2 regions of the Bacillus sp. KH172YL63 genome follow, and region 2 is predicted to be linked to the other one. Evidence: riboswitches for the same ligand, from Rfam matches in the RefSeq annotation. Region 2 holds a riboswitch; the other holds the start of a gene.
What was found. A riboswitch is a leader RNA that binds a small molecule or an ion and turns the genes downstream of it on or off. The one in region 2 is predicted to bind FMN.

Region 1 (10,031 bases), 190 kb from region 2:
ATAGGACTTTCTTTATTTATCACCTTCATTTCCGGTACCTTCACCCAGATTATGAAGTGGTCTCCCGGCAGGCTCTCGGGTTATGTTACTGAACTAATCCTTGTAGGGGACTGGATGCCAGAGCATTTGATGGCCGTCACGATGACCGTTTTCCTTTGCGCAATACTTCTGGTGATCACCCCGATTATCTTTAAACAAAGTGACTTGAGCTAAACCCGCCCCTCTGATTTGTAATATCAGAGGGTTTTTTATTGTTTCTGTCGAATATTGGTTTTAGAAGGAGGCTGCTGTATGAATGAACCTCATTACACTGAAAAGGTAATCAAGTTGATCCGCCATGCTGAGGTGTGTTCGAAGCAGCACCGGCATGACTGTATTGAAAGCATGGACTTGTTCCTTGGAGCCATCTTGGTAAACGATGGTGTACTGAAAGAAATGTTGGAGATGACCGAACCCCATATGAAACAAATAGAAAAGGTAGCAGCAGATATGTCTCCCGAGCATGCTGAAAAGCAGACAAGGATGCCATTCTCTCTGCCGCTATCCAAGATTTCCGGTGAGATTTGGGATACTTCATTAAGCATAATGGGACGATATAATCAAATTTTCTTAAATGAAGGACATATCATCAAAGCCTTTTATCAACACCTCGGCAATTCCGTTCAATTAAGGGAGAAATTAAAAGGGATCCCTCATGAAAGGATTCTCAGGTCTGTCACGATGCCAAGAGATTTAACGGTGGATTTACACAAATGTGATTGGACGGTCGAAGCTGCAAGCGATGTCCTGATCGTCCGAGTTCTAAAAAGCGAGCAGGGACCCTTTCTATCATGGATGAAAGAGTGCTTGGTACCTAACGATGGTGCAAGCCTTTAAACAAGAGGGAAATCAGCTCCCCATCCTTGTCGCAGTGGAGGATGGGAAATGGATCGGTTTCTGTGCATATGATGTTTATCTTGATCAAAAAGGGAGTGTAGGCCCTATGGGAGTCTTGATGACCGGCCGTCATCGGGGTATCGGAAAAGCCCTTCTGTATGCTGCGCTCCACGAGATGAAGATGTCGGGTCAACATCATGCCGTGATCAAAGAAGCGGGCCCGATCGAATTTTATGAACGGATCTGTGGAGCGAGGTTGATTCCGTTAGAGGCTGATTGAAGTGAGAGGAAATGTCTGAATAACGATTAATTAGGATGACATAAGAAGCAAATCGTTATCCATAAGCTTTTGTTTATGGGAAAATATAGAGAATGGCTGGGTTTGAAGAGGAATCCCTGGTCGCGGGGATACATATCAACCAGACGGGAATGGAAGAGTCAGAGAATCAAATCATTACCTGACGAAGAAAAGGAGGATGACGATGATCATCGAAGAAACAGGCCTTGTCCTTGAAGGGGGAGGCATGAGAGGGATCTACACGGCTGGTGCTCTTGAATACTTCCTTGAAAAGGGGGTTGAATTTCCTTACGTGATTGGTGTATCTGCAGGAGCGTGCAATGCGGCTTCATATTTGTCCAAGCAGCACGGACGCAATAAAAAGGTGAATGTCGATTTCATCAGGGATCCTAAATACTTGTCTTGGCGTAATTATTGGAAAACGGGAGAGTTATTTGGGATGGATTATGTGTTTGATGAAATTCCCAATAAGCTCGTTCCCTATGATTACCAAGCTTTTCATACCAATTCAACTGAATTCGTCGTTGGGGTAACGGATTGTGAGACAGGACAACCTGTATATTATGCAAGAAGTGATTACGGTGAAGATTTACTCACGATCATCCGGGCTTCAAGCTCTCTGCCATTTGTCGCACCGGTAGTCGAGTTTGCTTCCCGTCACCTCCTGGATGGCGGAATAAGCGACCCGATCCCGGTCGGTAAAGCAGAGCAGGACGGTTATGGGAAGAACGTAGTCATCCTTACAAGAAACAGAGGTTACTATAAAAAGCCTTCAAAATTTTCCTTTTTACTGAACAGGAAGTATCCGCAATTTCCTGAACTTCAAAAAACGATGATGAACCGGTATATAAAATACAATCAGACGATCGATGAATTAGAAGAAAAAGAAAGAAACGGTGATGTGATCATTATCCAGCCGCAAACGCCCCTCAAGGTGGGCAGGATTGAAAGAAACCCTCAAAAATTGGATGAGTTGTACTGGCAGGGCTATCGTGATGCAGAAGCAAAAATGAACGAAATTTTAAATTGGAGTAAAAAGTCGATGGTCCATAGCTGAAACGTGACGGTACGACATGAGAACCTCCTTCAATATCCCGGATAAGCATACAGTCTCTTATGAAAATGGTCTTTTTTTCAGGGAATCACATACATATGATAGTGATTCCTGGAAAGGACGAGCGTTTCATGAACCTCTATCACATTTATAAAAATGAACAATATACCCTGCTTTTCAGAAGCGTCATGTACTTTCTCATCGGTGTAGGGATGACTCTGGTCATGCGGCAGCTTTATTACTTCCCGCTGCTCATATTCATACCGGCCATTTCAAATTTGTACCTCAGTCATACCATCAGGAAAGAACTGAAAAAAGCCAACCGTATGTATTATGAGGAATTTCCTCCGTCGAAGCATGCCCTTGTAGGGGTGGCTACAAAGGAAGGATTCCATTATATGAAGACCGACGGGTGGTCTGAATACTATATTCAACGTATTTCCTTACTGAACAGCCCGAAGCAATACGTGCTTCACAGGAAGAATAAGAGAACCTTGTCATTTGCCAAATGGAGCAGGGCCATACAGGTGGATCTGGAAGAATCGAAGGTGACCTTTCGCCTGAAATATCAAAGCTCTACTGCGATTGAGTGGCGGAGCGAGGCTGGAGATACTATTCTGATTTATAAAGGGAATAAAAGGTGGATATTGAATTTTAATCAGAAAAATTATTTATCTCTTCAAAAGGGGTTTCTGCCTCAAAGTGTACAGCGCCTGTTTGATTCTCATCACAGCTATGTGACCTACTATGAGTGCTACGATGAGGGGATAGACTGGCTCTTGATTTTCCTATGGTATGTAGACAGCGATTATTTCCTGACCACATAACTCATCTTTTTGCCTCTATTGGGCAAGATAAGGAAGGAAGTTCATGGAGGTGAAAGGATGAACGCTGAATACAAATCATGCATCGCTGCACTGCAACGCTGCATGGAAGCGTGCAATGTCTGTTTTCATGCATGTCTCAAAGAGGAAAAACCGATGATGGCCTGTATTGAGCTTGACAGGGAATGCGGGGAAATTTGTTCAATGACGCTAAGCGCCATGCAGCGCAGCAGCAAATTTGTGAAACAGATGGTCACCCTTTGCGCTGAAATCTGCGAAGCATGCGCTGCAGAGTGCAATACCCATGATCATCAGCACTGCATGGATTGTGCCAGTGCTTGCTTTGACTGTGCAGAAGAATGCAGGCAGCTCATTGCCTCACGGGGATGATGTATTTTTATATAATCTTAATGAAAAAAAGGGTGCTTCCGTAATTAGATGCATCCTTTTTCCCTATTGGAAACCGTATATTGGTTGGTATTAGCTGAAAACTCCTCCTTTTGTAGGAAAAATCAAAAAATATCGCAAATTTTGGAGCAAAGAACATGCTATCTTTCAAAAAACTATGATAGAATAACAATAATCGAATAGGTTTCCTTCGGGGCAGGGTGAAATTCCCTACCGGCGGTGATGAGCGCATGCTCTTAGTCCGTGACCCGTCTAATATGCGTTAGACGGTGGATTTGGTGAAACTCCAAAGCCGACAGTGAAAGTCTGGATGGGAGAAGGAACGGCAGTATTCTTTTTGGCACGTTAGGAGTCCATTTTTTTCTAGTGGAAGATCCTGTATTTTTAAAACGCGCATCAAGAATACTCTATTTAGTCATGCCAACTTCCCCAAGTAGAAACGTTACTTGGGGTTTTTTCGTATATTGAACCACTCATTAAGAGGAAAGGAGTCCGAATATTGAATCATTCCCACTATATGAAGCTTGCACTCACCTTGGCCGAGTCTACCATAGGTCAAACATCACCAAACCCCGCAGTAGGAGCGGTTGTTGTGAAAAATGGGGAAATTGTCGGGATGGGCGCACATCTCAAAGCTGGTGAAGGTCACGCAGAAGTTCATGCAATCAGAGCTGCAGGGGAAAAAGCGAAGGGAAGCGACGTGTATGTCACGCTTGAACCATGCTCCCATTACGGGAAAACGCCACCATGTTCATCGCTCCTGATTTCCAGTGGAGTGAAGCGGGTCCATATAGCAAGTACCGATCCCAATCCACTGGTCAGTGGCCAGGGGATCAGGCAGCTACGTGAAGCCGGCATCGAGGTGATTGTAGGTGAAATGGAAGAAGAGGCGCTTGCCCTCAATAAACATTTTTTTCATTTTATCCAATCAGGAACACCTTATGTCACGCTGAAGACAGCAGTCACTTTAGACGGTAAAACAGCTTCCTCTTCTGGAGACAGTAAATGGATCACTTCAGAAACGTCACGAACAGATGTCCACTATGATCGTCACCGGCATGACGCGATATTAGTAGGAGTCAATACGGTCATTCAAGATAACCCACACCTTACCACCCGTTTGCCCCAAGGTGGAAAAAACCCCATTCGAATCATTTTAGACACATTTTTACGCACACCTCTCCACTCTCATGTCGTGGAGGATTTAGAAAGCACCACCCTTATCATTACCGGCAATTCTGTGAAGGAAGAAGAGAAACGGCCATATGCAGAACGGGGCTGTGAAATTCTCTCCCTTCCAACCGAAAGGATCCAAATCCCTAATTTGTTGAAAGAATTAGGTGACAGAAAGATCATGTCTCTCTATGTAGAGGGAGGAGCGACCGTTCATTCGAGCTTTTTGGAATCAAGGGCTTTTCAGGAATTGATTGTGTACATGTCACCAAAACTTGTTGGAGGAAGATCTGCACCTGCGAGCTTTGGAGGCAAAGGGTTTCCTACGATGGCAGAAGGACTGGAAATGGACATTAAAGCCTTTGAACGAGTAGGAGATGATATGAAAATTGTCGCAATACCAAAAAGTTAAGTGAGGATGAAAAGGATGTTTACAGGAATCATTGAAGAAATAGGTTCGATCCAACATATGAAGAAATCATCTTCCTCCATGCAGCTGACGATTGCAGCCAGTAAAATCCTCGAAGATGTCCATATTGGCGATAGTATCAGTGTGAACGGGGTTTGTTTAACCGTTACATCATTCACTAACACTCAATTCAATGTGGACGTGATGCCTGAAACGTTCGAGGGGACAACACTCCGGAACCTGGCGAGGGGTTCAAAAGTGAATCTTGAACGGGCGATGGCTGCAGACGGACGTTTTGGTGGGCATTTTGTCAATGGCCATGTTGATGGAATCGGTACGATTCTGGGTATACAGGAAGTTGAAAATGCATGGTATATGGATATTTCAATACCTGAAAATCAAAGTCATCTGTTTATCATGAAAGGATCTGTCGCCATTGATGGAACGTCATTGACCGTATTTGGGGTCAAACCTGACCGGATCACGATTTCACTGATCCCCCAAACGAGGGGGGACACTGTGCTCGGCCGGAAGAAAATAGGTGATGCCGTCAATATAGAATGTGACGTCATGGCTAAATATTTTCATCGTTTCTACGAGGCGAAAGAGGAATCTAAACGTGCGTCAAACAGCATCAGCTATGATTTTTTATCTCAAAACGGTTTCGCTGACTAAGAGGAGGGGTTTCCCTATGTTCAATAAAATCGAAGAAGCACTGGAAGATTTACAGGCCGGGAAAGTTGTTATCGTCGTGGATGATGAAAATCGTGAAAACGAGGGAGATTTTATCGCCCTTGCAGACAGAGCGACTCCGGAGGTCATCAATTTCATGGCGAAAGAGGGAAGGGGATTGATTTGCGCGCCTATTACAGAGGATCTCGCCCAAAGGTTAAAACTTTCCCCGATGACCATGTCAAATACCGATCCACACGGGACGGCCTTCACCATTTCTGTCGACCACAAATCGGCAACGACCGGGATCAGTGCATTTGAGCGTGCTGCCACGATCACGGAATTGTTGAATCCCGCATCTATACCAGAGGATTTCAAACGGCCAGGGCATGTATTTCCCCTTGTGGCCAAAAAAGGCGGGGTATTAAAAAGGGCAGGACATACAGAAGCTGCCATCGATTTGGCGGTTCTCTCAGGTGCAGAGCCTGCAGGTGTGATTTGTGAAATCATGAACGAGGACGGCACGATGGCAAGGGTTCCTGAGCTGATGAAACTTGCTGAAAAGTGGGATTTGAAACTCATTTCTATTGAAGACCTTATCAGGTACAGAAGGAAGAAAGAGAAACTCGTCACAAGGGAAGTGGAGATTGAGCTTCCGACTGAATTCGGTCACTTTAAAGCGGTCGCATATACAGAGGATTTAACCGGCAAAGAGCATATCGCCCTTGTGAAGGGTGACTTGTCTGAGGGAGAAGAAGTGCTTGTCCGGGTCCATTCCGAATGTCTGACTGGGGATGTGTTCGGCTCAAATCGCTGTGACTGTGGACCGCAGCTCGCCACTGCTCTTGCCCAGATTGAAGAGGAAGGGAAAGGAATCCTGCTATATATGAGGCAGGAAGGCCGCGGGATCGGTCTCATCAACAAACTGAAGGCCTACAAGCTCCAGGAGCAGGGGTATGACACAGTGGAGGCGAATGAAAAGCTCGGCTTCGGTGATGATTTAAGGGAGTACGGAATAGGGGCCCAGATACTGAGCGATCTGGGTGTCAGTAAGATGCGTCTACTTACGAACAATCCAAGGAAGATCGCGGGCATCAGCGGATACGGTTTAGAAATTGTAGACCGGGTACCGATCCAGCTTCCGTCGAAATTTGAAAATGAAAAATACTTAAGAACAAAACACACGAAATTGGGTCACATACTTAAATTTTAGGAGGAGAAGAAAATGAAAACAATTTATGAAGGCAATTTAGTAGGTTCAGGATTACGGGTAGCAATCGTCGTATCACGCTTCAATGAATTCATCACATCAAAGCTGCTCGGCGGTGCGGAAGATGCTTTGAAGCGACACGGCGTGGATGAAGGAGACGTGTCGGTCACATGGGTGCCTGGTGCATTTGAAATTCCGATGATCGCCAAGAAGCTTGCCCGCTCCGGGAAATATGATGCAGTGATCACACTGGGGACGGTCATCCGTGGTGCGACAGCTCACTTTGAATATGTCAGCGGTGAGGTTGCCAAGGGCGTAGCCAACCTCGGGATGCAGGAAGACATCCCTGTCATCTTCGGAGTCTTGACAACGGATACCATCGAACAGGCGATTGAAAGGGCAGGCACTAAAGCGGGGAATAAAGGCTGGGAAGCGGCTGTGTCTGCAATAGAAATGGCCAACCTCATCCGCGAAATCGAAAAATGATCAAAATAGCAGGATGAACGATCCGGGCGGTTCGGGTGAACCCGCCCGGATTTTTATGTACTGAGATAAAACGTTTTGGTAATACACCTTTGCAAATTTAAGTGTTTGATTGCCTGAACGTTTACCGGGATTACATATGAATGAAAGAAAAATACTTATTGTTAAACGTCTGACCTTTTGCTAAAATAATATCTTGTGGCTCCCCTTCATTGGAGGAGCGGGTAGGGAGAGGGCAGTTTTATAGGAAGATTATAGATGAAATCACGTGGAAGTATTTTTCAATTAAAAGACCACGGTACCACGATGAAACAGGAGCTAATGGCGGGGACAGTCGGTTACTTTACGATTGTATACATCATTGCGGTGAATGCATTAATTCTTTCTGAAGCTGGTATCCCATTTGAAGGAGCGGTCCTTGCGACCATTCTTGCTTCTTTCGTTGGGTGTTTGGTGATGGCCCTTTGGGCGAATGCACCAATTCTGCTGGTTCCGGGAATGGGTATTAATGCCATGTTCACCTTTACCCTGGTAAAGTCTTCAGGTTTATCATGGCAGGAAGCTTTAGCCGTTATCGTGATATCCGGGATACTCTTTATGATCATTGCATTTACAAAGCTTTCAAAAGTATTATCGGAAGCCATTCCTAAAACATTGAAAGAAGCAATCACTGTTGGTTTAGGGATGTTCTTGATGTTCATCGGTCTTGAAAAAGGCGGTCTCATCCAAAGAGGGGACAGTGCCATCATCATGATTGGTGACTTCGGGGAATTAAAGGTGTTAGCCACAGTGCTGACGTTCCTTGTGACGATTTTCCTTTTTATCCGCAATGTAAAAGGGCAATTTTTATGGAGTATCGCCATCGGTACAGCGCTTGGATTCATCTTCGGGATCGAGCCGTCCATTCAGTCGGGCTCATTCCATTGGAGTGAATACAGTCAGGTTTTCGGTCAAATATCCTTTAATGGCATTTTGGAAATCCCGTTCTGGATTGCGGTATTTTCAGTCACGATGGTATTGGTATTCGAAAACATCGGTCTCATTCACGGTCATACGGACATGGTGGACCAGCCTCATAAATATCCCAGAGCGTTTCAAGCAAATGCGTTTTCTGCTTTCACTTCAGGGTTCTTCGGAACGAGTCCTACCGTTTCAACGGTTGAAAGTGCGGCAGCGATGACAGCAGGGGGCCGTACCGGCTTGACCAGCTTGACTACCGGCGTGTTATTTTTAGGTTCTGTGTTGTTCATCCCGTATTTAAAGTGGATTCCGGACCATGCAATCGCACCGATTCTTATCATCATCGGCGGTTTGATGATCCAAAACATCCGGCATATGGATCTTCGTGATATGACAGAGGCGTTTCCGGCCATTTTCATCATCGCGATGATTCCGTTCACGTACAGCATTGCTGACGGAATCGCCATCGGCTTTATTTTGTACCCGGTTTTGAAACTGGCTACCGGTAAGGCAAGGGAAGTATCCATTCCTCTATATATCATTGCAGCTCTGTTCCTAATGAACTTTGTCGTTCATTCGATTCATTGATGTCGTGAAAATAGACCCAGATGCAGTTTTCGCCCATCTTTCGTTGATGGTCATACGCGCCTGGGTCTTTTTGTCGTTGATTGATCATCACGGAAATCAGCATAATCGATAAAGATGAGTCTTTGGCAAAGTCTTAGGAAAGCGAGAGCATCCCACACTCTTTAAAGAGGCAACATCCGTCCAAACGCTTCCGGCAAAGAAGCAGGCGTACGATTAACTGATTGTTATGGGAGTTAATACCTGTTGTTGAACGGAGGGAGGAGCCGTCAAATTCCGTGGACTTTCCACATATTTCTTGTTACTATAAGGGTAAATCTGATTCTATTATACTAGTAAACAATGAATAGATATGTGAATTAGCAGGGGTGGGGTAAATGGAAGTATTTGTAGCCAGGCAGCCGATATTTGATCGTAATGGAGACACGATAGCGTATGAACTGCTTTATCGGAACAATGATATGAATATGTTTCCGAATATTGACGGTGATCAGGCAACCGCGGATGTGATTATTAATAGTTATTTGAACATCGGTCTTGATAGCTTATCATCAGGAAGACCATGCTTTATTAATTTCACCGAAAATCTTTTGAAACTCAGGGTTCCCACCTATTTCAACCCCCGGGAGATTGTTGTCGAGATACTTGAAAGTGTGATTCCCGATCCTGAAGTGGTGAAGGTGTGCCAGGAATTGAAAGAGCTTGGATATAAAATCGCGCTGGACGATTTCGTTTTCAATGACAGCAATCCTCATTGCCGGGAATTAATGAAAGTGGCAGACTATGTGAAAGTGGATTTCATGAATACATGTGAGGACGATCGGGGAGGGATAGAAGTACTATCCCATGTACTTGGATATAAACTATTGGCAGAAAAGGTGGAAACCGTTGCTCAATATGAAGAAGCTAAGGCCAAGGGATATCATTTCTTTCAAGGCTACTTCTTCAGTAAACCTAAAATCATCGCCACTCATGATGTGCCAACCTATTTTCACTCCTACTACTCGATCATTCAGGGTCTTGAAATGACCGAACCGAATATCGAGATGATCAGTCAAATGATCGAACAGGATCTTTCA
Region 2 (10,031 bases):
GCTATCTCTTCCATGTAAAAGATACCGGATCAGGAATACCTGAAGACGACTTACCGTTTGTCTTCGAGAGGTTTTATAAAGCGGATAAAGCGAGAACGAGAGGGAAATCCGGTACGGGCCTCGGCCTGGCAATTGCGAAGAATATTATAGAATCCCATAAAGGTCATCTTCACGTCCAAAGTAAGGTGAACCAAGGGACAACCTTCACTTTCTTTCTTCCTAATTAGCTAAGAATCGAGGATCTACACAGAAACTTGACGATTTTTCTTGTTACATGGGAAACATTCTTTAAACGGTGCAAACGCTGTTGAAAAAACCAACAAGGGGGTCCTCTTGTTGGTTTTTCTACATGTCCTTCCCTATGCTTGACAGGGGATACCCAATCTCGCTCTTTCTTTTTCTTCCTGAAAATACTATATTGATAGTGTGTAACATTTTTACATAAACTTACGACTAATCATTTGACGGGGAGGGAATCAGATGGACTCCGTTTTTGAAAAATTATATGCCGACTATCACCAGGATGTTTATCAATTTTTGGTCTATATGGTGCAGAATAAGCAGTTGGCGGAGGATCTTGTCCAGGAAGTGTATATCAGGGTGCTGAAGTCCCATGCGAACTTTCAAGGGAAAAGCACCGAAAAGACTTGGCTTTTTTCCATTGCGAAAAATGTAGCCATTGATCATTTCAGAAAGCAGAAAAAATGGAAAAATCGCGTGTTGGATAAATTCGATTGGAGCCGTCATGCTGTAAGGGATGATGAAGCGCTTCCGGAAGAAATCGCCATGGCGAATGAAGAAATAAGAGTGCTATACGACTGTCTGAAGCGCTGTTCGACAGACTATAGAATGGTGATCATCATGAGATACTTGCAAGAACTCTCAATCATTGAAACAAGCGAGGTCCTCGGCTGGTCTGAAAGTAAAGTGAAAACGACCCAGCACAGAGCCATCAAATGGTTAAGGCTTGAAATGAATGAGCGGCTCCCAAAGGAGGGAAGAGACATTGAAAAAGTCAGAATGGAAAGATCGTGATATCGAAGAACTCGTCAAAAAGCTCCCTCATATAAAGGATGAACGAGATCCACGGACGATATATGCACAATTAGAACGACAAAGTAAGAAGAGACCTGCTTTGACAAAGAGGTTCGTGCCGGCCATAGCTGCACTTGCAGCCCTTTTCATCCTCGTATTGCTGGCGCCTGCGTTGATTGGTCAAATGGATGAAAAAAGCATGGAAAATGCAGAAATGAGTACATCCGATTCGGCTGGCAGCAGTGGAGAAAATAAAAAAGTCGAAGAAGAACAGCTTTCTGAAAAGGAAGAGGCGCCAAAGCAAAACATGTCGTTAATGGAAAGCTATGATGCAGAAGAGAGCACTGAAATCTCGCCTGAAGTGTCCGGGCGGGAACGGTTGTCCCTTTATGAAGAAGATTTAAAAGGGAATCACTTTTATACATTCGGTCTCGTATCCAAGGATGCAGTTCCTGTCCCGATATCAGTCATAGATCACGAATCAGGGGGTGATTGGTTGACGAGGCATGAGCAGATCGCCGGAAAGTTGCCAGAAACCGATTGGGGGCTTGAGGATTTCCTCCCCTTGAAAGGAGAATTCAGCTTGAAAGACAAGACGGTCATGTACCGGTTGGCTGCTGACCACCCATACAGCGGCAGCAGCGCAATGGAATATGCCTTTTATTATTCCCTGTTGTATTCTTTCCAACATAAGGGGATGAATGAGATCATGCTTCAGACGGAGGATGGTTCTGTTCCCCAATTCAGTACCATGGGGGAATTGAAGGATATAGACTTGAAAGATGAAACCCACTCGGCATACTATATGTATTCTCCAAATGACAAAGACCGCTTTCTCGTGACAGATAATATTGAGCGGGAAAGTGTAAAGGATTCCATTCAAGCGATGAAGGATCCCGACTCAGACTTGTTTCAAAGCGTCATTCCCCATCATGTTGAAATCAGCGTGGAAGAGTCTGATGACGTGATCGCTATCCGCTTTCAAGATGAATTGGACCTGGATGCATTGGGTGAAACAGCCGGCCTTGAGATGATCGAAGGGATGCTACTTACATTGAGAGGTTTTGGCATCGAGAAAGTACGATTTGAAAATATCAGGCAGGAAAGCTGGAACGGATTTCTTTTCAATGAACCCGTTGAAACCCCAATCAGCCCCAATAAAAAGATGATCGTCAACTGACATACTTAAAGCCCAGAAACTGAATGAATCCGTTTCTGGGCTTTTTTGTATGGAAAGCACAGCCCCCGCGATTCCGCCCGACCTCTCCTTTTTAAATAAATAGGGAAGAACAGGTATATTTATCTTAAAATTAGCCAAACTACTGAAAGGAAAATTATCTCATTGTGATAATCACCCTTCTGAATGTAGGGAGGAGCATGTGATGGGGTGCGGTGCACATCATAAGCCCATTGATAGTAAGGAGGAAAGAGATGATGATGGATGAGATGAAGAGACCTTTTTGTATCGTCCTCCTGGTAATGGTTTTGGGAGGGTTGTTTCTGCCCCGGGGAACTGCAACCGCAAAGGTGGATTTGGTCAAGAAGGAGACAGTCTCATGGACGTTCCCGGTGGATGGCTATATTACTGATTATTTTGGAAGCAGATCTGGCACACATAAAGGAATCGATATCGGGGGGGAGGTAGGTTCCCCGGTATTTGCGGTAGATAAAGGAATTGTCATGAAGTCGTATCTTTCAGAAACTTATGGTCATGTTGTATTTGTGCGGCACAACAATGGTTATGAAACTGTTTATGCCCACCTGGAAAGTAGGATGGCAGATGAAGGTCAAGAAGTGTTGCAAGGCCAGCAGCTTGGCACGCTTGGAAATACAGGCAGGTCAACGGGTGCCCATCTTCACTTTGAAGTTCACAGGGGTGAATGGACCATTGATAAAGATTATGCGGTAGATCCGTTTCGGGTTTTCGGCCACGGGGAAGTCGGGGAACTGGTATTTGCGAATGAAATGGACCCTTATCAGACAGTGGATGTCACCGCCTCGGCTGCAGTCATGGAGACGGCCGGGAATCATGTGGTGAGTAAAGGCGATACGCTTTGGGCGATTTCACAAAGATACAATTGTTCGGTAGATAAGCTGAAAGCGGCAAATGGGTTGATTGATACGCAAATCAGCATCGGTCAGAAGCTCGTCATCCCGGGATCAAAAGAGAATACATATGTGGTGAAGTCCGGTGATACATTGTTTTCTATTTCTTTGTCCCTAGGGATGGAGGTAAATGAACTCGTGGCTGTAAACAACCTCGATGCACATGCAGCCATTTATCCAAAACAGGTGCTGAAGGTACGTTAGTGCTTGAAAACAAAAGTGTCACAGGGGATGTATTTTGAATTCGAGCTTTTTTTCTTCACATATTCCTTATCATTATGTATAATAGGGGTGTATAAAAAAATAAAGATTCGTCTTCGGGGCAGGGTGAAATTCCCTACCGGCGGTGATGAAACGATTTGTTTCTAAGCCCGCGAGCCTTTAGGGGCAGGATTTGGTGCGATTCCAAAGCCGACAGTATAGTCTGGATGGGAGAAGATGAAGGTCTGTGCCACAACGTTTAGAAAATGGGAAGCTAAACGTTTATTAGGGTATGCCTTTCACTCTCTTAGATGCTTTTGATCTAGGAGTTTTTTAATGCTACCTTGGTTTGACCATCTTCGATTTGAGATGAATCTCCAAAGGGAGAGAGACAGATGAAAAAAATGAATACGCGCATGTTTGTTACAATCGGTATGTTAAGTGCCATCTCGTATGTGTTAATGTTATTCAACTTCCCAATACCGCCATTTCCAAAATTCTTAATGGTAGACTTCAGTGATGTTCCTGCTTTGATTGCAACCATTACATTAGGACCCGTTGCCGGGATTTTGGTGGAATTATTTAAAAATGTAATCGATTATGTACTGACAGGAAGCGATACAGGCGTTCCGATCGGTCATGCAGCAAACTTCATGGCTGGAATCCTATTGATTCTGCCGACCTACTATGTTTACACACGTTTTCAATCAAAAAAAGGTTTGTTGATCGGACTGATTACAGGAACTGTGGTCATGAGTATAAGCATGGGAATTTTGAATTACTTCGTATTCCTTCCCGCTTATAAATATTTTATGAATTTCGAACTTCCATCAGAAATCATCATCACCGGGATCGTGCCATTTAATATCCTTAAGGGAATTCTGATCACGACCGTATTCACGCTATTATTCGTTCGCCTTCAAGGATGGTTATCTAAACAAACTGCCTTGAATAAAGCGGCATAATCAAACTATATACTGAACCCCTCAACATGTTGAGGGGTTTTTCTACTGTATTGGACCAGGAAATAAGATATATGGACAGTGGTGTAAAATAAAGCGGCTGTTGTAAATGGTGTGATAAGACTGAAACAATCATAAAAAAACTGAGGGGAATCTTTCCCCTCAGTTCTCACTCTTACTATTCAAACTTAAGTGCATCTCCGTCGAATGGTTCTTCAGATATCTTAATGGAATCCGTAGGGCAACCTTCGAATGCATCGATCATATCATCTTCTAATACGTCAGGAACTTCTACCGTTCCCTGGTTATCATCTAATGTTACAAACGCAATGCCTTCATCATCATAGTCGTAAATATCTGGAGCTGCAGCTCCGCATGCGCCACATGCAATGCATGTATCTTTGTCGACAATCGTATACTTTGGCAAAGAAAAAACCTCCCACGTAAATAATTCTATATAATTCATCATTATACACAGTGTAAGTTTGTGAAAAATCACTTAATGTTTATTTTATAGAGGATTGGGTGACATTTCAATAGTTACGTGCTCTCTTTTTATTTTTATCCTTAATAAGAAAAACAAAACATCGTCTGGGTGCGAATTCATGGTACAATATTTGACAATAACCTACAAGGACAGGAGCAGGAAATTGACCTATCTTAATTATGTGATTCTGTATTGTTTGAAACAAATTAATGAAGAGAGATCGATTTACGCTGTTTTTCATATTTTGAAAGGAAAAAAATCCTCTCAATCGATTCAAGACGCGCACATTTTTAAACTGCAGCCATTTTTCCTTTCGCTCCCCAAATTGAAACGGTCGTATTTTAATCAGAAGATACTGGAGTTGGAAAGTGCAAGGCTGATCAAGCTTGATGAAACTGAAAAAGCGGCTGTATTGGATGCGGGGTCCTTGCTCGTAAAGGAGCATTTCTATGGTGAATCATTCCCCTCTAGGATGGATGGACTGCAATACGGCGACCTAGCACGTCTTTTCTGGCTGAGATTGAGCCTGCTGGTCCAGGTGCTTTCGAATGCGAAGAAAAAGGAAACGTTGTATTTTCCTGTACAGCGGAACAGGCAGGTCCAGGAATGGGTAAAGCATGCATTGAAGGCTAACCCTGATATCGACCGCTTTACAACAGAATTACATCATGAGTTATATAGCTCTCTTACAACACAGGCAACCGATCCCTCCATCCTTGTATTCCGGTTGACCGGATACGATGATTTCGGATGGACCGAACGGCAGGTCGCTGATATGTTAAAGATGGATAGAGAAGAATACCGGTTCCGCTTTTTGAATTTATTACATGGACTTTTATCAGAAATAGCAAGGGAATCATCGAAATTCCCTTTATTATATTCAATGGGGGTAAATCGTGAACATTCCCAAAATCTTACAATTTCTACAAGCAAGACGTACGATTTGTATAAAAGGGGCCACAGCATTGAGGAAATTGCGAGGATCAGGAACTTAAAAATCAATACGATTGAAGATCATATCATTGAGCTTGCATTAACCAAGAAAGACTTTGGCATTTCCCCGTTCATCACAGCTCAGGATTATGATGACGTCATCCATGCAATGAATGATATGCAAACGAGAAGGCTGAAACCGATCAAAGATAAGCTACCCCAATTATCTTATTTCCAGATAAGGGTCGCAATTGCAAAGGCAGGTGAGGGCAGTGGATTTACATCTGGAGCTTAAGAAACGGTTTGGTTACACGTCTTTCAGGGAAGGTCAGGAAGAAATCATACGGTCGGTCCTAAACCATCGGGACACGGTGGCCATGCTCCCTACCGGAACCGGGAAATCGCTGTGTTATCAGTTGCCGGGATATTTGATGGACGGTCATGTACTGATCGTTTCACCATTGCTATCTCTTATGCAGGATCAAGTAGAACAGATGAAAGTGATGGGAGAAAAGCGGGTGATTGCACTCAACTCTTTTTTGCCTTTTAAGGAAAAAAGGGCTGCACTCGAGCAGTTGCAGCATTATAAGTTCATTTACATATCACCTGAAATGCTTATGAATGCAGGGGTGATTTCTGCGTTACAATCATTGGACATTTCCTTGTATGTCATAGACGAAGCCCATTGCATTTCCCAGTGGGGACCTGATTTCAGGCCGGACTATTTAAAACTTGGGGAACTCAGGGAGAAGCTTTTGAATCCGACCACCCTGGCATTGACTGCAACAGCAACGGAAGAAGTGAGAAGAGACATCTCCCGTGTATTGGGAATAGACGATGCCGCTGAAATGGTTTATTCGATCGATCGTGGAAATATCGGATTGTTCGTTGAAAAGGTGGGGGGACCAAGTGAAAAAATGAATGCCTTGCTTGAACTCGTCAACACATGGGGAGGTCCTGGGATCATTTACTTTTCGAGCAAGCGAATGGCTGAGGATGTGGCACGTTGGATTGGTGAACAGGGCGTAACCGGTGTGGCATACTATCACGGGGGGATGGAGCAGGAGGACAGGATATTGATACAGCAGCAGTTCTTATCAGGTAAGCTGAAGCTGATTTGCGCCACCTCTGCATTTGGAATGGGTGTGAACAAAGAAGACATCCGTTTTGTCATTCACTATCACTTCCCATCGAGTATAGAAGCGTACTTGCAAGAAATCGGCCGAGCCGGCAGGGATGGGGAGAAAAGCATCGCCGTGATTTTATATGCGGAACAGGACTTTTCTTTGCCTTTAGGGCTGATCGAGAGTGAATTGCCTGAGGATGCTCAAATAGAAAGATTTATAAAAGAAAGTCCAAACAATCATGCGAAGGAATTGATTGAAGTCCTGCAGCTTTCAGAGGTGCAATTTCGATTCCTCACACATTACACATCCGAACTTTCACAGAGCAGGGATGCAGAACCTCATAGATTGGTAGAGGGGATCAAACGAATCCGCAATAACCGTTTACAATACAAGAAGGACAAGTTATACTTCATGATTCAGTGGATTCAATCCGAGTCCTGCAGACGAAGGGGGCTTCTACATTATTTCAATGAGACGTTACAAAAAGAAAACAGTTTTTGCTGTGATCGATGCGGTGCCTCCATCGAAGACTTCTCAACTGAGCCGTTTACAGAGGCAATCGCTCATCCTGTAGAGGCAACGTGGGAAAAAAGGTTGGAAAAATTATTGTTAGGATAAGTGGTAACGATGAAGAAACAAGGAGAAATCATTCAACAACTTTCTAAGAAGCAATTAACGTTTCATTTGTATTTTACGCAAATAGTACTATTAACGATTGCCTTTGGATTGGGTATATTTTTATTTGATAGCTGGTCAGAGTTTCTCGGACAATTCCGTTTATCCCCCGCCATGCTCACCGTAGGTCTCGGGAGTGGATTGGTCATTGTCTTGATCGATTTATTATTGATGAAGACATTACCCCCTGATTATTACGACGATGGAGGGGTGAATGCCCGGATATTCACGAACAGAAGCATTGGGGAAATCGCACTTCTGGCTTTTTTCATCAGTGTGAGTGAAGAGATATTATTCAGGGGTGTTCTGCAATTTCATTTTGGATTGATCCTATCAAGTTTGATTTTTGCCATCATCCATTTCAGGTATTGGGCCCATTGGTTTTTGATCATCAATATTGTCCTGTTAAGCTTTTGGATCGGTTTCATTTACAAGCAAACGGGTAATTTAGCTGTAACCATCATCATGCACTTTGTTATCGATTTCTTACTAGGATTGTATATGCGTAAGAAAGGAAGACAGGGAAGTAAAGAAGGGATGTCTCATGAGTAAAGACCCATATCGAGATCAAGCTGCGAAACTAAAGAAAAAAATTGAACGGACTCCAGTCGAAGAGCCGTCAAGAAAAAGGGAACCGCTTCCTCCAAGAAGTGAATTGCACAGAGAAAAACAGAAAAAGAATAAATGGAAGCTGAAACATCCATTAATCAGCATGCTGCTGATATTTTTTATTCTGCTGCCTTTGACTGTATTTAGCATATATTCTTATTTTGATAATCGAAGCGAACCGCTGTTTGACATAGCCGATGAAGCAGGCGGCGTTGTGGAAGTTGATTATGATCAAAATGATCCTGAACCTGAAGAAAGTGAAGAAGCACCGGATTCAGCAAAACAAGAGCCGCCTGACACCCACGCTGAAAAAGAAAAAAGTACCGGTACTCCTTCCGCAGCAGGCGGAAAGAACGAAAAACCAGCTGCCGCCCCTGCTGGTCAGGAAGAGAAGCCAAAGGAAGAGGAGAAAAAGGAGCCTGAGGCTGAACCGGAATACAAAATCGCCTATCATACTGTAAAGCCTCAGGAAACCCTCTACCGAATTGCTATGAATTACTACCATTCTCCTGAAGGAGTGGACCGAATTAAAGAGTGGAATAAAATCCAGGATAATGAAATCCAAACTGGACAAGTATTGGAAATCCCGTTGGATCAGTAAGCTGCCTGTGATTTAGCAGTCAGTCACATCCTCCAGAGATGTCTGTGTATTTGATGAATACGTAAACAAACCAGAAGAAATCCGAACCAATGCGCCATTCTTTTATGAATGTCGATTGTTCGGTTTTCTTTTTTTTGGCTGTTTTCGTAAACATTGTGGCTTATAAACAAGCGAGGTGCGGTTGATTTCCGCTACAGATGCTCGCTTTCCGCGGGGCTGGCGGTGAGCCTCCTCGGACTTCGTCCTGCGGGGTCTCACCTGTCCATCAGTTCCCGCAGGAGTCGAGCATCTTCCGCTCCAATCAACCATCGAAGGTAAAAACCGAAAATTCACTGATTTAACTGCTTATTCATCTTCTGAAGAGTAGTGATCAACGTCAATGAAGTACATTACCCTTGATTCATTAATATGGCAATTTTATTATTCCACAGTCTCAAATTTCCGAAGATGCTCACATTAATGTCTAATAATAGCAACAATCTATACGAAAAGAGCCTTTTTATTATAGATTCAACCCCTTTTACAAATCCTTTTCAACATTATCCAGAAACATTTACATTCCATTATAAGAAGCGTAACAAACAAATTTTATAATGGTCTCAAGTGGTCTTGAATAGGAAAGGAGAGAGTTGGATGGACAGAATGATGACCCGGTTTAGACAGATGGACGACTCGTTGTTTTACAGAATCAATGGAAGCAGACAGTTATTCAGATCATTTTTTGGTTATGTCACTCACCTGGGAGGGGCACGGGCAACGGTTTCTGCCATGCTGTGCCTATTCATTTTCAGTCAATATTTCACCTCAATCCAAAAAACAGTGGTGGTCGCCATGATTTCACTGACCTTCAGTCATATCCTTATGGCAATGATCAAAAGGATGGTCAGGAGAATACGCCCTTATATCAAGCTGCCAGACGCGATTTTGCATGGATATGAATTTAAAGATCATTCATTCCCGTCGGGTCATTCGACTGCCATATTTTCAGTCACCATACCCTTTATGGTCCACTTCCCTGCCAGCATGCTCATCCTCTTTATCATGAGCTCACTTGTCGGGTATTCGAGGGTCGTCCTTGGTGTGCATTACCCTTCAGATGTAGTGGCAGGAGCGTTTCTTGCATGTGTGACAACCTTAAGTGTGATGTGGTTCATGCTGTAAATCCAACCGTTCAAACGCACGAAAGCAAGCTTAGAAGGGGGAGATGATGGTGAGAGTAGCGCTTTTTTCTGATACGTACCACCCGCAGGTGAATGGAGTGGCCAGAACGTTGAAAAGGTTAACAGACCATTATG

Region 1: another riboswitch for FMN. It lies ahead of ribD (bifunctional diaminohydroxyphosphoribosylaminopyrimidine deaminase/5-amino-6-(5-phosphoribosylamino)uracil reductase RibD); the one in region 2 lies ahead of KH172YL63_RS13680 (ECF transporter S component).

What each region holds. Positions count from the first base shown of each region.
Region 1 covers NZ_AP022842.1:2,475,453-2,485,483, reverse strand. Annotated here, with positions in the region: gene KH172YL63_RS12645 (ABC transporter permease) at 1-213, shown strand, start outside; gene KH172YL63_RS12640 (hypothetical protein) at 292-876, shown strand; gene KH172YL63_RS12635 (GNAT family N-acetyltransferase) at 860-1,156, shown strand; gene KH172YL63_RS12630 (patatin-like phospholipase family protein) at 1,359-2,231, shown strand; gene KH172YL63_RS12625 (hypothetical protein) at 2,360-3,055, shown strand; gene KH172YL63_RS12620 (four-helix bundle copper-binding protein) at 3,113-3,442, shown strand; FMN riboswitch at 3,643-3,786, shown strand; gene ribD (bifunctional diaminohydroxyphosphoribosylaminopyrimidine deaminase/5-amino-6-(5-phosphoribosylamino)uracil reductase RibD) at 3,960-5,045, shown strand; gene ribE (riboflavin synthase) at 5,061-5,717, shown strand; gene KH172YL63_RS12605 (bifunctional 3,4-dihydroxy-2-butanone-4-phosphate synthase/GTP cyclohydrolase II) at 5,734-6,927, shown strand; gene ribH (6,7-dimethyl-8-ribityllumazine synthase) at 6,940-7,410, shown strand; gene KH172YL63_RS12595 (NCS2 family permease) at 7,666-8,955, shown strand; gene KH172YL63_RS12590 (EAL and HDOD domain-containing protein) at 9,330-10,031, shown strand, end outside.
Region 2 covers NZ_AP022842.1:2,667,059-2,677,089, reverse strand. Annotated here, with positions in the region: gene KH172YL63_RS13700 (ATP-binding protein) at 1-227, shown strand, start outside; gene sigX (RNA polymerase sigma factor SigX) at 481-1,035, shown strand; gene KH172YL63_RS13690 (hypothetical protein) at 1,007-2,215, shown strand; gene KH172YL63_RS13685 (LysM peptidoglycan-binding domain-containing protein) at 2,467-3,345, shown strand; FMN riboswitch at 3,451-3,585, shown strand; gene KH172YL63_RS13680 (ECF transporter S component) at 3,738-4,307, shown strand; gene KH172YL63_RS13675 (ferredoxin) at 4,483-4,731, opposite strand; gene KH172YL63_RS13670 (YpbB family protein) at 4,955-6,019, shown strand; gene KH172YL63_RS13665 (RecQ family ATP-dependent DNA helicase) at 5,997-7,469, shown strand; gene KH172YL63_RS13660 (CPBP family intramembrane glutamic endopeptidase) at 7,479-8,078, shown strand; gene KH172YL63_RS13655 (LysM peptidoglycan-binding domain-containing protein) at 8,071-8,736, shown strand; gene KH172YL63_RS13650 (phosphatase PAP2 family protein) at 9,370-9,897, shown strand; gene KH172YL63_RS13645 (glycosyltransferase family 4 protein) at 9,944-10,031, shown strand, end outside.